Linked DNA regions of Jeotgalibacillus aurantiacus. The protein of the gene in region 3 interacts with the protein of the main gene of each other region in a pairwise test. Links are inferred from orthologs where the notes say so. Each region holds a gene or a part of one and is shown on either strand. Other genes may lie near its edges.

The links.
Region 1: the proteins of H7968_RS04195 (region 3) and H7968_RS12730 interact in binary tests that used the Bacillus subtilis proteins (3 or more experiments, as listed by UniProt). The link is inferred for Jeotgalibacillus aurantiacus from one-to-one orthologs.
Region 2: the proteins of H7968_RS04195 (region 3) and hprK interact in binary tests that used the Bacillus subtilis proteins (3 or more experiments, as listed by UniProt). The link is inferred for Jeotgalibacillus aurantiacus from one-to-one orthologs.

What each region holds. Positions count from the first base shown.
Region 1 is NZ_JACNMS010000003.1:608,298-611,640, reverse strand. Bases 467-3,154 are described here. They hold H7968_RS12730 (anti-sigma regulatory factor), read right to left. Parts: upstream 2,168-3,154; coding sequence 1,766-2,167; downstream 467-1,765. Other genes in these bases: H7968_RS12720 (STAS domain-containing protein), read right to left, coding at 2,532-3,154; H7968_RS12725 (STAS domain-containing protein), read right to left, coding at 2,172-2,528; H7968_RS12735 (PP2C family protein-serine/threonine phosphatase), read right to left, coding at 739-1,749; H7968_RS12740 (anti-sigma factor antagonist), read right to left, coding at 467-657. Outside these bases: anti-sigma B factor RsbW, read right to left, coding at 1-322; more of H7968_RS12740, read right to left, coding at 322-466; more of H7968_RS12720, read right to left, coding at 3,155-3,343. UniProt on the Bacillus subtilis protein: Provides the crucial link between the upstream module (communication of environmental stress) and the downstream module (integration of the environmental signals with signals of energy stress) that compose the signal transduction pathway controlling the sigma-B factor.
Region 2 is NZ_JACNMS010000001.1:33,107-37,887, forward strand. The notes cover bases 777-3,699. They hold hprK (HPr(Ser) kinase/phosphatase), read right to left. Parts: upstream 2,745-3,699; coding sequence 1,809-2,744; downstream 777-1,808. Other genes in these bases: H7968_RS00220 (nucleoside recognition domain-containing protein), read right to left, coding at 777-954; lgt (prolipoprotein diacylglyceryl transferase), read right to left, coding at 967-1,797; H7968_RS00235 (N-acetylmuramoyl-L-alanine amidase), read left to right, coding at 2,906-3,565. Outside these bases: pyrophosphatase PpaX, read right to left, coding at 1-20; more of H7968_RS00220, read right to left, coding at 7-776; H7968_RS00240 (hypothetical protein), read right to left, coding at 4,443-4,694. UniProt on the Bacillus subtilis protein: Catalyzes the ATP- as well as the pyrophosphate-dependent phosphorylation of 'Ser-45' in HPr, a phosphocarrier protein of the phosphoenolpyruvate-dependent sugar phosphotransferase system (PTS).
Region 3 is NZ_JACNMS010000001.1:881,843-886,644, forward strand. What follows is about bases 925-3,868. They hold H7968_RS04195 (serine/threonine protein kinase), read left to right. Parts: upstream 925-1,993; coding sequence 1,994-2,743; downstream 2,744-3,868. Other genes in these bases: H7968_RS04190 (DEAD/DEAH box helicase), read right to left, coding at 925-1,452; H7968_RS04200 (hypothetical protein), read right to left, coding at 2,761-2,910; H7968_RS04205 (phospholipase D-like domain-containing protein), read right to left, coding at 3,805-3,868. Outside these bases: more of H7968_RS04190, read right to left, coding at 1-924; more of H7968_RS04205, read right to left, coding at 3,869-4,802.

The DNA.
Region 1 (3,343 bases), on a different replicon or contig from region 3:
TGTCGACAGGCGCATCCTCATTGTAAGGACCTACCTCTTCTTTCACTTTGACAAAATCAAAGCTTGATCCATGGTCAGCCACAATGACCTCCAGGCGGTCATGATATAGAGCGAATCCGACGACTACTTCGCCTTCATCATCGTCTGAATATGCATGCTGAACAGCGTTCGTAATCGCCTCACTGGAAGCGATTTTCAAGTCTTCGATATCATCGTACGTAAACCCCATCCTGCTCGCAATCCCGGAGATTGTCAGTCGGATGACGCCAACGTACTGAGCCTTGGCGGGGATCTTCATCTCAATATAATCAAATGGTTTCATCAGTCTATTCCACCTTTTACTTCGGGATTAATGTCCATGATGTCAGCTAGTCCCGTGATGTCGAAAAGACGCTTCAGACGGTCGGAAAGACCAATCAGCTGAAGGTGTCCTCCATTTGCTTTAATCCCTTTGAACAAGCCTACAAAAACACCGATTCCTGTACTGTCCATGTAGCTGACTTCAGATAGATCGGCAATCACAGTCAGGTTCTCCTGCTTTGTAAATGGCTCTGTTTTTTCGCGCAAAACAGGTGCAGTGTACGCATCAATTTCACCTGAAATGGCGATACGAACTAATTCGTCAGTCTGTTCGGTTGTTGTAACTGTAATGTTCATCCTTTTCCACCTCTTCTGATATCTGCACGGAATGTATTTGTAAACTACCCTAGTTCCGATTGATTAAAACGCATTCCGATATTATTTTGTCCGTTTCATAATGATTAACGTAAAATCGTCACGAAGCTGGAAATGCTGAAGTCGTTCCAGATCCCGGAAGATTTTATTGACGATTTCCTGAGGAGGAAGTTCAATATACTCGTTAATAAATGAAACAAGTGTGTCCCGTTCGATAAACCCTTCATCAGTTCTGCATTCTGTTACGCCATCAGACATCAAAATGATCATATCGCCAATCTCAACCTGTTGTTCATAGCGCCTGTACTTGGCATCTTTATCAACTCCGAGAAGCAGTCCCTTCGCTTCAAGGTCAAGGAATCTTTTTTCTTTATGCTGATAAAAAAAGCCGGGTTCGTGTCCGGCTGAAGCAAAATGAAGAATATGCCCCCGAAGCTCATACATGCCGTAAAACATAGTGATGAACATCGAGTCATCCACGTTCTGTTCCACCACTCTGTTCAGACTTTCCAGTACAGCACTCGGATCTTTCCGGTATTCCGGTAGGCTGTCCATGGCATATTTGATCATCGACATACACAATGCAGCCGGGATCCCTTTTCCGATTACGTCAGCGATTGCCACGTTAACCGAGTGATCCCCGTCATGCACGAAATGGAAATAGTCACCGTTCATCTGCTTGGCAGGAACGCTGAGTGCCCCGATTTCAAGACCGTCAACTGTCGGCACAGATGTACCCAGCAATGTTTCCTGAACGTTAGAGGCGATCTCCATTTCATTTTTCAATTCCTTTTGTGTATCCAACAGACTCTGGTGCTCACGGAAAGCAAATCCGTATGCGGTCATGACTTCAAGAAGGATATCAAAAGAATGCCAGACTTCCTCAGGGAGGTCGGGCATTAATTCCTGCATAACACTTTTTTGCACACTGATCACTTCTTCAGGTGGCATTTTTTTCTCAAGCGCCAGCCTGCTGAATTGCTGAGCAGCATAAAGAGCCTGCTCAGACTGATTTTGCATATATTCATTCAGGATTTCCATGTACTTTTTTTCCATCGATTGCTGCAAATTCATCTTCAATATGACCCTCCTAACGGAGCCATTTCGTCGCGCGGATATCTGTTCCTTCCCCTGGGTTTGAGTCGATGTTAAAATCATCCATTAACCGTCTCACTCCCGGAAGGCCAGCTCCAAGACCCCCTGATGTTGAAAAACCGTCTTCCATTACTTTGCGTATATCTGGAATTCCCGGACCGTCATCCAGTGCAATAATTCTTAGACCCGTTTTGCCGTTCTCACTTAATCGGTCAATACACAGCTGTCCCTGACCGGCATACAAATAAATATTTCGGGCAAGTTCACTGATGGCCGTTGTAATTCTAGCCTGATCCACGGTTCCAAATCCCAGCTCTTTCGCTACGTTTCTACCAAGCTGACGAGCAGCTACGATATCCCATTCGTTCAGAATGGTTACACAGGATTGGATTTCCATCTGGTCAGTCCCCCAATTCCTGTTGAAGTTTCTCTAAACCTTTTTCCAGGTCGAGGGCTGTCATAACGTCGTCCAGCCTGATGCCTAACTCTATTAATGTTATTGCCACTGCGGGCTGAATCCCTGTGATCACTACTTTCGCTCCCATTAACCTCGACATGTTTATCACATCACCGAGCACTTTGGCTATGAAAGAATCGATAAAATCAATGGAGGTAATATCAATTACGACGCCGCGTGCATTGGTTTCATGTATTTTCTTCAAAAGATCTTCCTGAAATTCCAGAGCTGTCTGATCATCCAGCTCCCATTGAATCGACACTAAAAGGCAATCTTTCAACTTCAAAATGGGAATTCTCACAGCCTATCCCTCCAATTCCACGATTTTTCGACCTGTCATCTCAAGCGCCAGCTCCATCCCTTTTTTCATCGTACTTGTGGTAATGAAGCGTTCCAGATCAATGCCGAGATTCACAATCGTCTGGGCAATTTCCGGACGGATTCCGACAAGCATGCACTTGGCTCCAACGAGTCTCACGGCTTCCGCAGCTTGAATGATATGGTGCGCGACCATTGTATCTACAACCGGTACACCCGTAATATCAATAAGTACGACTTCTGCACGATGATTGACGACTCCTTCAAGAAGGTTTTCCATCACAAGTCGTGCGCGTTCAGTATCAATTGTTCCGACAAGCGGCATGACAGAAATCTGGTCAACAACCGGAATGAGGGGAGCTGATAGTTCCTGAAGGGCCATCTTTTGGAGAGAAACGGTTTTTTCCCATGTGGAGGCGTATGTATGAATAATCTCGTTGGCCATGGGGGTCATCCATTTATCAAGGTGCTCAAGATATTCTCCTTCGCTTTCTTTTGTGATTGTCCCCTGTTCAATTAAGTCTTCATGAATGACATGGACAAATTCCCGTAAACCTTGAACGACAAGGGCGATCGGCCACCCAAGGCGAACAATTTTGTCAGAAAAGATCTGAAGCTTCTGCTGATATTCCTGATCTTTTTCCTGAATGTTCAGGAGAATGATTTCAAAGAATTCTGAGCTCGTTGCTTCAAACACATGCTCAGGCATTACTTCGATCACACGTTCTTTCGAGTCCTGGGCCAGCTGATTCTTCCAAAGGACTTCGAGCTCTTCTTTGCGCTCCTGTACGTGCGCAG
Region 2 (4,781 bases), 850 kb from region 3 along the record:
ACAGTATCAATTTTGCTCATATTGCGGTTCCCTCACTTTTGCTTCGTATCGGTTCCATATTGTTGCCACAATGATCGTCAATAATACAGCTGTTGTCACACGGATGATCACAAGCGGTAAGATCGGAATGCCGAGTGGAATAAAAATCAGCGTATCCTCTACGATCGCGTGACAGGCGACGAGGAAAATGAAGGCAAGTGTTGCATCCTTTTTACTGACCCCATCCTCTTTTACTGCCTTAATCATGACGCCTGCACCGTATGCAAGTCCGATCGTCAGCCCGGCTACAAGGGTCATAGACGTATTCTCTTTCATTCCAAGTCCTCTTGTGACCGGTGCCATCCATTTAGAAAAAACGTCCAGCCATTTTAAATCACGCATAATCTGAATGACAATCATCAGTGGAATAACGATCAATGCGAGCTGAAGAATACCAAATGCCGCTTTCTCCAGTCCAAGCAGTAAAATGCTTCCCCAGCCGCTGACATCCGGATCACCAGGCGGCACCATGCCATACTGCGCAATGTCAGAGCCGCCCTGCCAGACGAGATTAATAATAATCGCAGATGTAAAGGCAAGCCCGAGACGCACGAGTAAAACCACCCAAAGCTTTACCCCAACCTTTAGCGCCACGCCGGTCTCAATGAGCAGATTATGTGAAAATGACAGCATAACAGCAATAATAAACACTTCTTTTACCGTCATTTCCAGTGAAAGAATTCCGGCAATCCCGGCATAAAGATTCAGCAGATTCCCTAAAACGAGCGGAACCGCGGCCTCCCCGCTCAGTCCGAACAATCCCATAAACGGCGCAATTAAGTCTGTGATAAATGGCAGAACCGGCGTAAATTGCAGAACTGTGATCAAAAACGTGATCGGAAAAATGACTTTTCCGAGTGTCCACGTCGTCTGAAGCCCTGCTTTTAGTCCGTCAAGCCACGTCTTTTTCGTCATGTATACCGCCACCTAATTTTGCTTATCTGCGTAACGGGTCGTAATGCCTTTACCGAAACGGCGGTAAAGAAGAATTGCCAGTGCAATGACAATCAGCGCAAAGGATAACGCCTGTGCAATACGGATCGTTTCCGTCAGCATTAAGCTGTCTGTTCTGAGCCCTTCAATAAAGGCCCGGCCAATCGAATACCAGATCACATAAAATAAGAAAATTTCACCGCGTAACGGATTTACTTTTCTAAGAGCAAGCAGCAGAACAAAACCTACGAGACTCCATAAAGATTCATACAGAAACGTCGGATGATAATAAGCAAACGTCCCGTCAATCTCGATATACATCTGATTAATAATCCAGTCGGGGATAAAAAGACCCTCCAGAAAGCTGCGGGATACTTCACCACCGTGGGCCTCCTGGTTGATAAAGTTCCCCCAGCGCCCAAGCAGCTGGCCCAAAATGATACTAGGCGCGGCAATATCAACGATTTTCCAAAAGGATAATCCTTTGATTTTCGCGTAAACAATACCGGTTGCAATCGAACCGATCAGCGCTCCGTGAATCGCAATCCCGCCATTCCAGATTTGAATAATCGCACCTGGATTCTGGGAATAAAAATCCCACTGAAACGCAACATAATAAATCCGCGCTGAAATGATCGCAATCGGAACGGCCCAGATTAGCAGGTCAGCAAACATATCTTTTGGCATACCAAGGCGATCCGCCTCGCGATTAGCAAGTATATATCCAAGAACAATCCCCGTTCCGATAATCAGTCCATACCAGGCAACACTTAATGGGCCGATACTGAACGCAACCGGATCAATGGGCTGTGCAGTAAAAAGCATCTGATTTCCTCCTAAATATCGTCATGATCTCCATCTACAATGATGTCATTTAATCGGTTTGAGAATTGCTCAGCCGCATTCATTCCCATCCGCTTCAAACGGAAATTCATCGCAGCGACTTCAATGATAACGGCCAGGTTTCGTCCGGGACGAACCGGCAGCGTAATTTTCGTGACGTCTGTATCGATAATTCTCATCGTCTCTTCATCCAGACCAAGACGATCGTACTGCTTCGTCTTATCCCAGATTTCAAGATCAATCACCAGCGTCACCCGCTTATGGCTGCGGACAGCACCCGCACCAAACAACGTCATCACATTGATGATGCCGAGTCCGCGGATTTCAAGCAAATGCTCAATCAACTCAGGTGAAGAACCGATCAGCGTATCTGTATCCTCCTGACGAATCTCCACGCTATCATCCGCTACAAGTCGGTGACCACGCTTGACGAGCTCGAGTGCGGTTTCACTTTTACCGACACCGCTCTTCCCTGTGATCAGTACACCGACTCCATAAATATCAACCAGCACACCATGCAGGGCAGTGGATGGCGCAAGCTTACTTTCAAGGAAATTTGTCAGACGGCTTGAGAACCGCGTTGTCTTCACAGGCGTCTTCATCACAGGCACCTGATTACGTTCAGAAGCTTCAATTAACTCAGCCGGAACCTCTATATCGCGGGATAAAATAATCCCCGGTGTATTGTCCGTACAGAGCTGGCCCATCCGATCCTTCTTTTCATCAGTCGAAAGAAGCTCATAAAAAGACATTTCCGTTCGTCCAAGCAGCTGAATCCGCTCAGCCGGATAATAGCTGAAATAACCCGCCATCTCGAGTCCGGGTCTTGAAATATCACTCGTCGTTACAGGACGGTGAATCCCTTCTTCCCCACTGACGAGCTCCAGACCAAATTTTTCAATAATATCATTCGTCGTTACCTTTGGCATAAGAAGCCTCCTTGCATGTTTTCTCACATACTGTCTATTGTAGCACTTTGAAAATTGATTCACTAGATTAGATGACCGAAACATCCTGTGAAAAGGTGTCTGATTTCCACTCGTCATACGATCTTTTTCATGATGCAACTTGATTGACGAGGAGGAACTCTATGGCAACGATTGTTCTTGATGCAGGTCACAGCTACAACACACCGGGTAAAAGAAGTCCGGATGGGATGAGAGAGTTTGCCTTTAACCGGGCTGTCTGCCAGGCTGCAAGAAAGAAGCTCGAATCACAAGGAATACGAACCATCTTGACGCATCGCGATGACCGGGACGTTCCATTAAAAGAGCGGACAGACCTGGCCAATCGCGAAAAAGCAGCGCTGTTTATCTCTATTCACGCCAATGCTTATGGATCAGGAAACTGGAATGACGTCCACGGGATCGAAACGTATATCCACTCAAAAAACGACTCGCAGTCAAGGTCTCTTGCAGAAGCCGTTCACTACTCACTCATTAAAGAGACACGGCGTAAAGACCGCGGCATCAAAACGGCAAATTTTCACGTTCTGAGAGAAACCGTCATGCCTGCGGTGTTAATTGAATGCGGCTTTATGACCAATAGAGAAGAAAAAAAGCTCCTGGCCAGTGAGGATTACCGGACCCTCTGCGGTCACACCATCGCAGCCGCTATCCTTACCTTTATCGGTGTCAAAAAAACACTGTATCTCGTCCAGACAGGTGCATTCAGCTCGATTGAAAATGCGAAAAAGCAGGCACAAGCTTTGAAGAATGCTGGGTTTGATGCAATGATTATGGAGAAATGACCTCTCAATGTCTCACAAGCGGTTTGCTTGAATGATGCACTCTTCATGAATTGTCGGAACGCGAGCAGTACAATCTCTTTTCGACAATTCATACCGCTCTTACAACACATTCGATGCTTCTAGCGACAGAAATCTGCTCGCGATCACCATTAAAACTGAAGCTTGCGACAAGATCGCGCTTGTTTTAAAGGGAGTCGACATAAACAGCCTGGCGGTCGACAGAAAGCCGAGCGCTTTCAACAGAAATGACTCAACGATCAACAATTCGGTCCACAACCCCAAAACAAAACACCTTCTGTTTGTCACGCGAGCAGCGCAATCTCTTTTCTACAATTCATACCGCTCTTACAACACATTCGCTGCTTCTAGCGACAGAAATCTGCTCGCGATCAACATTAAAGCTGAAGCTTACGACAAGATCGCGCTTGTTTTAAAGGGAGTCGACATAAACAGCCTGGCGGTCGACAGAAAGCCAAGTGCTTTCAACAGAAATGACTCAGCGATCAACAATTCGGTCCACAACCCATAAACAAAACACCTTCTGTTTGTCACGCGAGCAGCGCGAGTTCTTTTCGACAATTCATACCGCTCTTACAACACATTCTTTCCTTCTATCAACAGAAATCTGCTCGCGATCAACATTAAAACTGAAGCTTATGACAAGACCGCGCGCTCTTACGACAAGGCCTCGCTTGTTTTAAAGGGAGGCGACATAAACAGCCTGGCGATCAACAGAAAGCGTTGTCGTTACGACAGAAAATTCACGGCTTTTAACAGTAATTTGATAAACCTTACATTCACTAAATAGTGCGTAGCATTTCATGAAGTGTCACATAAAAAAAGGGATCAAACTCAATGTTGAGTTTGATCCCTTTTTTTATGCCACGGTTTCTTTACTGGAGGACGAAAACCTCAGCTTTAACCCTACTGCCAGAATCCCAAGAGCACCAAGCAGACCGATACCGCCTACTGCCCAATAAAAAATCAGCAGGATCCATTTAAAAAACCCGATGATATCCGTATTCCATGTGAAAAGAGCCAGCACTGTAAACAGTACGCCTATTCCAAGCATAGAAGCTCCTACCGTTCCGAACCCGAACCACATGATTCTTTTAATAAACGTTTCCACCCCGATCACCTGCCTTATGTAATTAATCTTACTATACCATCTTAGGCCTCATAAAAAACATTTCTTAAAATAGAAAAAGCCCCTCCG
Region 3 (4,802 bases):
GCTGATGTGCATGCGGCGGATCGGCTTTGGTGTGTCTGCCGAAATGACCGCAGATTTACGGCCGATGGCGTTCATCGTCATCGCCAGAAACTCGGCATGCTGAACGGTGCAGGCATACACTAATGATGACGAGCCTTCCGGAATCGATTTCATATAGTTGATGATTTGCAGGTTACGAGTTTGATCAGCAGCAAGTATCTGCAGAAATTCCGAGCTGAGATCGTGGTCGTCCTGATTGAACAGATCATCTGTCACCTCGGTTTCCACCCCGTCCTCATGCAGGATGAAAACCGGCTCCGCTAAATAACCCTCTTTCCTAAAATAGCGAAGCGGATGATCGTTATACTCCTTCATATCCGGGAATGAAGGATGGATGAGATAGGCATCGAACTGATCGACAAGCTTCATCGTTTCGTCGTTGCTGCGGCCCGGAGTGGCAGTGAGACCGCAAATCGGAAACAGGTCATCTCCCGCAAGCTCCCTTGCTCTGTCAAACAATGCACGATAGCTTTTTGCCGTAGCATGGTGGGCTTCATCAATAATCATCGCGCCGCAGTTTGCCAGAATCTCCTCAAGCGCCTCATCCCCGCTCTGGATCCGGGAATAAAGCTGCTGGATACTCGCGATCACCGCACCGCCAATCATATCCTCCACCTCAAACTTCTTACCGCCAAAAAAGCGGTAAATCCTCAGTGCTTCAGGGAATTCGCGCTCCTGCCACATTTCGCTGATACAGGAAATCGCCTGCTCGCAAAGCTCCTCGCCCTGCGCGATCCACAGCATATATTTACCCTGCTCAAACCGTGGCTGCATCCAGTCAATAAAGCTCTCAACCGCAACACGCGTCTTCCCGCCCCCGGTTGGCAGCGTCACAACACATCGGGTTTTATCCTGTTCCTTATTCAAAACCTCCAGCATCCGGCTTTTTAAGCCAACCTGGTACTCCACAAGCTTCGGAACCGCACGCCTCGGCTCAATATCCTGAATCGCATCCGTGCTGTGATCCTTTGGAATCGAAATGCCTGAGAACACAAGTGGAAAATCAAATGCCGTCACAAAATCACGTGCCCATCTGCCACCAATGAGCCACTTCTTTTTCGCAAGCGCCGTGCGCATATAAGTCGGAGACGTAATCGCCTTCCCCTGCACCTTATTCCGCTCATAAAGCGCCATCAACCTCTCCTCAGAAAGCTGTCGCAGCAAATGAATCCGCAAATCGCGAACCTCCTCACTGCTGCCCGCAAATAAATACGGTCCCTTCTCCACAATCAACATCTGCGCAATCCGGACCTCATCCGCCGCCGGCTCACGCAAATCCCTGAACACGCGAACCAGCTCCTTATACCGCTCTCTGCCCATCAGCTTCATCAGGCTATTCATTTTCACGCCATATGTATGTACCAGCAGCTCCGCCGTCTGTCTAATTTCCTCTTCAGTCGGTAATGCATTCAATGATGGTTCTCCTTTCGATGTAAATCTTGATTCTATTATAAGGGTTATGCGTGAGGCGTGGGGACGTATATTTTGAATCATTCGTGGGACGAAAAAGAAACGCGGGGACGGAGATCATGTATCATTCGAAGAACGAAATTCAACCAACATACTGTTCGGGACTTTTTTCACTAAACTCACAAACTCCGGCTGTAACCTCACGAATACGCGGCCGCAGCTGACGAACTTGGTCTTTAACCTCACAAACTTCGCGTCTCACCTGACGAATTTCCATCGTGAGCTCACGTTGATCAAGGGAACCATTTTTCTTGAGAGGAAGCCGTGGCGACGTAGGTCCTTTTACACTAAACTCACAAACTTTCCCGCAAGCTTACGAACTCGCACACGCAACTCACGAATCTGCCGCCGAACCTCACAAACTCTCCCGCTAACCTCACGAATTCATCCCACCACCCCAATTTGATATGATAAAAACAAACAAAACTCAGAGGTGCGTATGGAAGCTGTACATTGGTTGGTTAAAAGGGTGCGGCAGCGGATCATGGACCGTCGATATTCGGTCAATGAGATTCTGGCGGGGCGGTATCAAATTGAGAAAGTGTTGCAGAATGGGAGTTATGGGATCATTTATTTGTGTGAGGATTTGAACACGGACAATAAATGCGTTGTGAAGCAGATGCGAAAAAGCAAGCGGAAGGAAAATATAGAGAATTACGCAAAAGAGACGGAGATTCTTCAACAGCTGAATCATCCTGGCATTCCGGCTTTTATAGAGGCGTTCTCCCATGGCGAGGAAGTATTCTTTTCCATGGAGTTTGTTGAGGGCAAAAATGTGGAGGACACATTGTTTGCGTCAGGACAGCAATATTCAGAGAAGGAATGTCTGGCGCTTTTGAAAAAGCTGACGGAAATCGTTTGTTATATCCATCAGAATGGCATTTTTCATGGGGACATCAGGATTCCAAATGTGCTGCTTCATGGGGAAGAGGTCCACCTGATCGATTTCGGTCTGGCGAATACGCTTAGAGACGGAGATCTGAAAGAGTGCGAACTGCTCGCACAGGATGACTTTTTTGATCTGGGTGATTTCCTGCTATTTCTGCTTTACTCGTCTTATGAGGGGGACACGAAGAGAAACCAGCCATGGACCGAGGAGCTCCGCCTGCATCCACAGACCACACTGCTGCTGAAACGGCTGTTGAAGATTGAACGTCCTTACTACCATTGTGAAGAGGTTCTTGAAGATATAGATAATCTAATCAGCCAGCCCACTAAAAAGACTCCGTCATAAACGGAGTCTTCAGTCTGTCAATCAGCTGCTTGAGTAGTGTCTTTTCTTTTTGTAATGGTGTGAGCCATACATAGGATTGCGGCCTCGGCGGCTGCTACTGCTGCTTCCGTAATACTTGCGTCTTTTTCCGCTGCTTGAGCCGTGACGATAAGATCTTCTGCGCCCACTGCTGCTTCCCCGCTTACTCAACTCTTTCGAAATGCCTTTCATGATCTTTTTAAACATTTAAGCATCCTCCTTTTGAGTAGAGGTGTTCTTACTCTCCAGACAAATACACCCTCTATAATGAGCATACGGTGGATAAAGAATTTGTACAACTAATATCCCTTGAAATGCGGGTACGAGATTGCTTTGAAAACAGTGTTGTGGTGTAGGTCTTATTACACTAAACTCACAAATTTTCCCGCAAACTGACGAATCCGCGGACGGAACTCACGAACTTGCCTGAGAACCTCACGAAAGTCGCGGCTAAACTGACGAATTTCCTTGGGAAATTCACGATGGTCAGCACACCATCTCAGGCCGGGGAGGCGTAGGCCTATTTACACTAAACTCACAAACTTTCCCGCAAGCTCACGAATCCGCGGACGGAACTCACGAACTTGCCTGAGAACCTCACGAAAGTCGCGGCTAAACTGACGAATTTCCTTGGGAAACTCACGTTGGTCAGCGGCACCATTTCAGTCCGGGGAGGCGTAGGCCTATTTACACTAAACTCACAAACTTTCTTGCAAACTGACGAATCCGCGGACGGAGCTCACGAACTTGCCTGAGAACCTTACAAAAGTCGCGGCTAAACTCACGAATTTCCTTGGGAAACTCACATTGGTCAGCGGCACCATATCTGTCCGGGGAGGCTTAGGCCTATTTACACTAAACTCACAAACTTTCCCGCAAGCTCACGAATCCGCGGACGGAGCTCACGAACTTGCCTTCTAACCTCACAAAAGTCGCGGTTAAACTGACGAATTCCAACCCTGACCTCATAAACCCTACCCACACCAAAAACGCAAATGCCTCTCATCCGTAGACCGAATGATGCAGCATTTGCGTTTTTTGTATCAGTTTATTGTTCCGCCCGCATTCAGGTAGCGTGCATTGAATTCCTGAACGAATTGGTTGACGATGTTAGTGTCATGAATGATGAGCATGTTTTCGTCATTTACGTTGTTGCCGTTGTTGCTCCAGTTTGTTGATCCGACCACGACTGTCGGGTCACTCGTAGTGTCCGCATCGATGATCATGGTTTTGCTGTGAAGTTTACGGTCTTCGTTTGCTTTATAAACCGGTGCAGGGTTTGCCCAGCGTGTATTTGGATTATCGACGCTTGTCTGACTGGCTGTGCGGCCGGTCATATCCACGCTTGCACTCCACCACTGGTTCCAGAAGCTGTAGTCAAACAGCCCTTTTACATCAAAACCGGTAAGCGTGCCCTCGAGATCATTGTAGGAGCCTTCATATTTATGTTTCAGCTCGTCGACAAGACCCTGATCGCTCCAGGCAAAGATGGTGAAATAAGCATTGAGATCTGCTTCATTTTTAACCAGCTCTCTCATACGGCCCAGTGCATCATCACCTGTAGAGAAATAAACCTCTACCATTTTGCCGCCTACATCAAAGATATGCTGGGTATTGTCTGTTTTTCCGGTACCGAAATTAGAAATCATTGCATCCGGGATCAGCGTATTGCTGCCCCACATTTCGTTAAATTCCGTTTCATAGGCATTTGCCACTTCAGGTGCATGGAGCTCTACAACGTGCTGCTGATTTCCGCCAAGTACGCCGTTTGCCATATTTTCCTCTGAACCGTAAAGCCCTGTTACAGTAAAGTTCCAGCTGCCGGTAAATACCCATTTATCATCCACAACGGCAAACTTGTTGTGCATTTGAACACCTGGAGAATAGTAAGTACCATCTGTTTTTTGCTCAGCGTCCACAAATAAATATCCTGTATAGTCCGTACTTCCAATCGTATAAGTGCCATACTCAAAGTCACTTGGTTCTGCAGGCAATCCATACGATGTTCGCAATGCCGCATCCTCTACTGCGAGCATAGCAG